Flavisolibacter tropicus: one gene and its partner. The protein of the gene in region 1 interacts with the protein of each later gene in a pairwise test. Links are inferred from orthologs where the notes say so. Each region holds a gene or a part of one and is shown on either strand. Other genes may lie near its edges.

What was found.
Region 2: the proteins of SY85_RS01065 (region 1) and SY85_RS07270 interact in binary tests that used the Escherichia coli proteins (3 or more experiments, as listed by UniProt). The link is inferred for Flavisolibacter tropicus from one-to-one orthologs.

What each region holds. Positions count from the first base shown.
Region 1 is NZ_CP011390.1:281,961-285,203, reverse strand. The notes cover bases 282-3,194. They hold SY85_RS01065 (ABC-F family ATP-binding cassette domain-containing protein), read left to right. Parts: upstream 282-712; coding sequence 713-2,677; downstream 2,678-3,194. Other genes in these bases: SY85_RS01070 (SusD/RagB family nutrient-binding outer membrane lipoprotein), read left to right, coding at 282-527. Outside these bases: more of SY85_RS01070, read left to right, coding at 1-281. UniProt on the Escherichia coli protein: Genetic data indicate it may be involved in ribosome assembly or function.
Region 2 is NZ_CP011390.1:1,735,685-1,739,286, reverse strand. The notes cover bases 83-3,354. They hold SY85_RS07270 (2-oxoglutarate dehydrogenase E1 component), read left to right. Parts: upstream 83-406; coding sequence 407-3,154; downstream 3,155-3,354. In the rest of the region: odhB (2-oxoglutarate dehydrogenase complex dihydrolipoyllysine-residue succinyltransferase), read left to right, coding at 3,358-3,602. UniProt on the Escherichia coli protein: E1 component of the 2-oxoglutarate dehydrogenase (OGDH) complex which catalyzes the decarboxylation of 2-oxoglutarate, the first step in the conversion of 2-oxoglutarate to succinyl-CoA and CO(2).

The DNA of each region.
Region 1 (3,243 bases):
AGTATTGGGGAAATACCCCAGGAAATGACCTAGATGATGCAGCCCAGAACTATTTTTCCAGAGTAGGTTCTTTCTATGCATCTATTAACTCGCCTGTTGTACTAATGAGCGCAGCAGAGGTACAGTTCATCATTGCTGAAGTACGTTTCAGAGCTAACAATTTAGCTGCGGCTGGCACTGCTTATAATACAGCCATTACAAAGGATTTTGAGGCTTTAGGACTTACTGGCGCAGCTGCCTACTTGGCTAAACCAGACGTTGCTTTTGACAATACATTAAAACGGATAATGGAACAAAAATGGATCACCATGTATCAGGCTCCTTATGAATCCTGGGTTGACTGGAGAAGAACAGGTTTTCCTGCTATAGTAAATAACGGAACAAATAGAACCGGTGGTGTGATCCCTCGGAGACTTCCCTATCCACAATTGGAAATCAACCTTAACCGCGCAGCTCTGGAAGCTGGTCCAGGGGTGCCTATTCCATTTGAAACACTTAAAACCAGGGTTTGGTGGGATGTACCATAAATTCATCTTAGCGCAGTTTAATGGCTTGGTTGTCTAACACCAAGCCTTTTTTCTTGGCAGGCCTTTAAGCTTTCCTATCCCTGGCAAATACTAGAATTATACATTCTCCTTATAAAAAAATCCTGTTAATCCCCCTTTAATTCCTCCTCTCAGCGGTTACCTTTGCGGCTCTTAAGTTTCACCGTATGCTGGCAGGACTACAAAATGTAACATTTGACTTTGGGGCGCGCACAATTGTAAGAGACGCGACCTGGCACATTCATCCCAATGACCGTATTGGCCTGATTGGCTATAATGGAACGGGAAAATCTACCCTACTAAAGCTTTTTGTAGGCGAATACCAGCCATCTGCAGGTACTGTTGAACGCAGCCGGAATACCTCTATTGGTTATTTACACCAGGATCTTCTGAGCTTTGACACCAGCGAAAGTATCCTTGAGGTAGCCATGCATGCTTTTGATAAGGCCAAGCAAATAGAAAAAGAATTGGCCCAAATTACAGATGCGTTGGCTAAAAATGAAACGGATGAGCTGCTTATGCAGTACAGCGAAAAACTGCACGAGTTTGAAGAAGCCGGAGGTTATACCATAGAACATCAAACTGAAGAAGTTTTACAGGGACTGGGCTTTAACAACAGCGATTTAAAGCGCCCTTACCGGGAATTCAGCGGTGGATGGCGTATGCGCGTCTTATTAGCTAAAATGATCTTGCAACAGCCCGACCTGCTGTTAATGGATGAACCTACCAACCACTTGGACCTTCCATCCATCGAATGGCTGGAAAAATACCTCCAACACTATAAAGGTGCAGTGGTTATTGTGAGCCACGATAAATACTTCCTGAACCGCATGGTGAAGAAGATTGTAGAGCTGTATCAAAAAGAACTGCATTTCTATACCGGCAATTATGAGTATTATGAAACAGAGAAGCAACAACGGATAGAATTGCAGCAACGCGCCTTTGAAAACCAGCAAGAATACATACGCCAGCAAGAACGCTTTATTGAGCGCTTTAAAGCAAAAGCTTCAAAAGCCGCGCAGGCCCAAAGTATTGTAAAGCGTTTGGACAGGCTAGAACGTATTGAAGATGTAGAGATTGAACGTCCAGACATCCGTATCAACTTCCCAGTAGATAAAGTACCGGGTAAAGTATTGGTGGACCTAAAGGGAGTGAGCAAACGATACAGTGAAAATGTGATCTTACAAAATGCTACCGCTGAAATTGAGCGTGGTGATAAGATTGCCCTGATCGGTGCTAACGGTAAAGGTAAGTCTACCCTTCTTAGAATTATAGATGGTAGTGAACCTATTGAAGGAGAACGTAAATGGGGGCATAATATTGAAGAAGCCTTCTACGCGCAGCACCAGTTAGAATCATTAACATTAACGCATACTATCCTTGAAGAAATGAAAAGCGCCGGCTCCCAAAAAACAGAGCAAGAGCTGCGCAACTTATTAGGTTGCTTTCTTTTTGGAGGAGATGATATTGATAAAAAAATCAAGGTCCTAAGTGGAGGGGAAAAAGCAAGAGTAGCCTTGGCTAAAACCATCATCAGTAAAGCCAACTTCTTATTACTGGATGAACCGACCAACCACTTAGATATACACTCTACTGAACTTCTTATTGACGCACTGAAGCGTTATGAGGGAAGCTTGGTGCTGGTTAGTCACGACCGTTATTTTGTATCCAAAACTGCCAATAAGATCTGGGAGATCAAAGATCATGAGATCAAGGAGTTCAAGGGCACTTATGAAGAATGGGTAGCCTGGAACGAGCGTATGGCTAAAAATGGCGCTCAGGGTGCGGAACCAAAAGCAAAAAGCCAGGTACAGAAGGAAAAAGAAACACCCCAGGTAATAACACCACAACCCGTTGTTAATACAGCGCCTAATGTTCCTATCAACAAAGAGGCAAAAAAAGAACTGCAAAAGCAACAACGCCTGTTTCAAAAGCTTGAAGAAGATATTGCTGCATTAAATGCTCAAAAAAGCCAACTGGAAGCAAAATTGGGTTCTCCCGAAGCCTACGCAGACAAAAACATATTTGCCGATACTGAAAAGCAGTATAAGTCAGTGTTGGCAAAGCTGACTGAGCTAAATACTACATACGAACAGGTATTTGAGAAGTTAATGGAGCTGGAAGGGCAGTAATCCCAAATGTTTAAAAGCTTTTATAAGACAAAGCGAGGGCATACTATTCTATAGGCCCTCGCTTTGTCTTATTATGACTATACCCTGATCTTGCCGATGGGTCACTTTACGCATGCAAGCTGGTACTATTCATCAACATTAGCTGTTATGCTATGCCCAGGAGGGTTAATTTATATCTTTAAGGTTCTGCCCTTTAGCCTGGATCTCAAGCAGTTGTATTATTTATTTTACTTATGACTTAGGGATGTAAGTAGAAGTTGTATAGGCTTATCTAAGGAGGAGTAGTGAATGTGGAAGGCAGGTAGAGGGCTTTATCTGTGCAGTTAGTACGGACTTACCTACAGAACACCCACAGATTAGGTACAGACTAGGTACAGGAGAGGTACAAGAGACTAGGGAGATAGGTAGGGCGGCGTGGCAGCAGCCAGGCTCGTGAATGGTCAGTGGTGAGTAGGCTAACACCCGCTCCCAGCCCCTAAAGGGGAGAGACCACACCCCAGACCGCTATTAAATTCCAAAAGACAAATTCCAAATTCCAGTTATATGAGCCTCCCTTACTGGGGAGT
Region 2 (3,602 bases), 1.5 Mb from region 1 along the record:
GGTTTTACGCAGAGTCGCTGGGAGCGCAGAGAATTGGTTTCGCACAGAGCAAAGGAGCACCGTGGATTAATGGGATTTAGCATGGATTAGCAGGATTTATAAGGATGGCGGATATGAGTAAGGTTTATGACGGATTTAGGTTGAAAGGTTAACAGTGAAATAAGTTGAATAAAAGGGAGTAAAATTGGGGATTTGGCATTGGGGGATAGGAGAGAATGGTTTTAAATCTTTAAGAGGCTTTGCCTTAGTCTGGTTCTCAGGCAATTTTCTATTTGTTTTTGTTGAGGAATAAATGAGTTGAAAGCAGGTCTTTTATTGACTCATTTCAATCCTTTTATATTCATCTCTACTTGGTTGTATATTTTGACCGATATTTGCCTACCCAAAAAATCCTAAAGCAGATTTCATGAAGGACTTCTCTTATATTACACATTCACACCCTGCTTATATTGAGAGTTTGTATAACGATTTTGTGCAGAACCCCGAAAGCGTGGAACCCGAGTTTCGTAAGTTTTTTGAAGGGTTTGATTTTGCCATGTCCAATACGAACGGACATGCTGTAGCAGGTGCTGTTGGTGGCGCTGCAGTAGATGCTGGTCAGTTGAGCAAAGAATTTAGTGTGTATTCACTCATTCAAGCCTATAGAAGGAAAGGACACTTAATTGCTAAAACCAACCCTATTCGTGAGCGCAAGGACAGAGGCGCCAATTTGGATATTAAGTACTTTGGTTTAGCGGAAGCGGATCTGAATCAGTCTTTTATAGCTGGGCAATTTATTGGAAAGCCGAATGCTACTTTACAACAGATCATTGATCAGCTGCAAAAGATCTATACTGGCCATGTGGGTGTAGAATATCAATATATTCTAAAACAAAAGCAGGCAGAATGGCTGGAAAAAGAAGTAGAAGCTTCATTACAACAATCACTGCCTTTAGAGCGCAAGCGTCGTATATTAGAGAAGCTGAACCAGGGAGTTATTTTCGAGAAGTTTCTACACACAAAATATATTGGTCAGAAGCGCTTTTCACTTGAAGGCGGTGAAACAACCATCCCTGCATTAGATGCTATTATTGGTACTGCTGCTGAGTCTGGCGTACAAGAAGTAGTAATTGGGATGGCACACCGTGGCCGATTAAATGTGCTGGCTAATATTTTAGGTAAAACCTACGAGCAAATATTCAGTGAGTTTGAAGGAACAGCTATTCTAGACCAAACTATGGGTAGCGGTGATGTTAAATACCACCTAGGCTTTAGCAGTGAAGTGCAAACTGTTTCTGGTAAGAATGTTCACCTGAAATTAGCACCCAACCCCTCACACCTGGAAGCTGTAAATCCTGTAGTATTAGGATATTCAAGAGCCAAAGGTGATGTCCTTTATAACTCAGACTTCGATAAGATATTACCTATTCTGATCCATGGCGATGCTTCAGTAGCAGGCCAAGGTATAGTATATGAGATCCTGCAGATGAGTAATCTGAAGGGTTACGATACCGGTGGTACCATTCACTTTGTGATCAACAACCAGATTGGATTTACTACTGATTTTGATGATGCCCGTAGTTCTGACTATAGCACCTCAATAGCAGCTACCGTGCAAGCTCCAGTATTACATGTAAACGGTGATGATGCTGAAGCCGTGGTTAAATGCGTAGAAATAGCCACTCGTTACCGCCAGGAATTTAATGCTGATATCTTTATTGATATGGTTTGCTATCGCCGTCATGGACATAATGAGGGTGATGATCCGAAGTTTACTCAACCACACTTATATGCGTTGATCGATAAGCATGCCAATCCTAGAGAAGAGTATGTGCAATTCTTATTAAAGAATGGAGAGGCTGATGCGCAGGATCTGGCAAAGGAAATGGAGAAAAAGTTCTGGTCGGATCTACAAGAGCGCTTGGATGAAGTGAAGCAAAATCCATTGCCTTATAATCCACAAAAGCCGGATCAGTGGTGGCAAAGCTTGAGAAAGGCAACACCATCTGATTTTGAGCAATCTCCATCGACAGCTGTTAGTGAGCCCGTTTTCAAAGAGTTGTTTGACGGGTTAATGAAAATCCCAAGTGATTTCAAGCCTTTACGTAAAGTTGAAAAACTGTTAAGCGATAAAGTAAAGCTGTTTGAAACCGATCAAAAAGTAGATTGGGCAACTGGTGAATTATTAGCTTATAGTAGCTTGCTGGTAGAAGGTAAAGATGTGCGTATGAGCGGCCAGGATGTAAAACGTGGTACATTCTCTCACCGTCATGCTGTGCTTTATGACGAGAATACTAACTTAGGTTATAATCGTTTGAATCATTTCAGAGAAGGACAACAAGGTACCTTCCGCATTTATAACTCCTTATTAAGTGAATACGGAGTATTAGGTTTTGAATATGGTTATGCCATGGCAAACCCTAACGCTTTGGTATTATGGGAAGCTCAATTTGGTGATTTTGCCAATGGCGCCCAAATCATCATTGACCAATTCATCGCTTCTGCCGAAACGAAATGGCAGCGTATGAATGGAGTGGTAATGTTGTTACCCCATGGTTATGAAGGGCAGGGTCCTGAACACTCAAGTGCACGTTTAGAGCGCTTCCTTCAATTGTGTGCTGAATTGAACATGGTCATCACCAATATTACGACATCGGCCAACTTGTTCCATGTACTGCGTCGCCAATTGACATGGCCATTCAGAAAGCCGTTGGTCAACTTCTCACCAAAAGCTAATTTGCGTTTGCAGGCAACCTATTCACATGTTAGCCAATTTACACAAGGTGGTTTCCAAGAAGTAATTGATGATGCTTTTGTACAGGATGCCAGCCAGGTGAAGAAAGTATTGTTCTGTAGTGGTAAAGTGTATTATGACCTTGCTGAGCGCCAACTGAAAGACAACCGAAATGATGTAGCTATTATACGCGTGGAGCAGCTGTATCCATTGCCAACAAAGCAATTGGATGCTCTTTACCAAAAGTATAATAAGGCTACATGGTTCTGGGTACAAGAAGAACCACTTAATATGGGTGCTGCCAGCTTCTTGCAAATGAATCTTAAGAGTATCAATTACGGTATCATTAGCCGTCAGCCGGGAGCAGCTACTGCAACTGGTTATAGTAAGGTGCATGCACAAGAGCAAGCGGAGATTGTGGATACGGCGTTTAGTATATAAGAGACGTGAAACGTCAAATGTGAGACGTGAAATGGCCAGCGCACGGAGCCTACTTGTGCAAAATGCAGGTAATGTTGTGAGAAGTTAATTGTTTTAAGAGCCTTGAGATGAAGTAGAGAGTGATGAGAAAGGCGAGGTAATAGACAAAAGATAGAAACTTAAAGAAATAAGTCAGAAATTCGCGAAATCGAAATAAGATAGCAATGATTGAAATTAAAGTACCGACTGTTGGTGAATCAATTAACGAGGTAACATTGGTAAAATGGCTGAAAAGTGATGGTGCCTATGTAGAACGTGATGAAGTGATAGCTGAATTAGAAAGTGAAAAGGCAACATTTGAATTAAATGCAGAACAGGCAGGCGTTTTAAAGACAGTGGGTAAGGAAGGTGATACATTGAATATTGGAGATGTGGTAGCACAGATTGATGAAACAGCTCCACGTCCTGC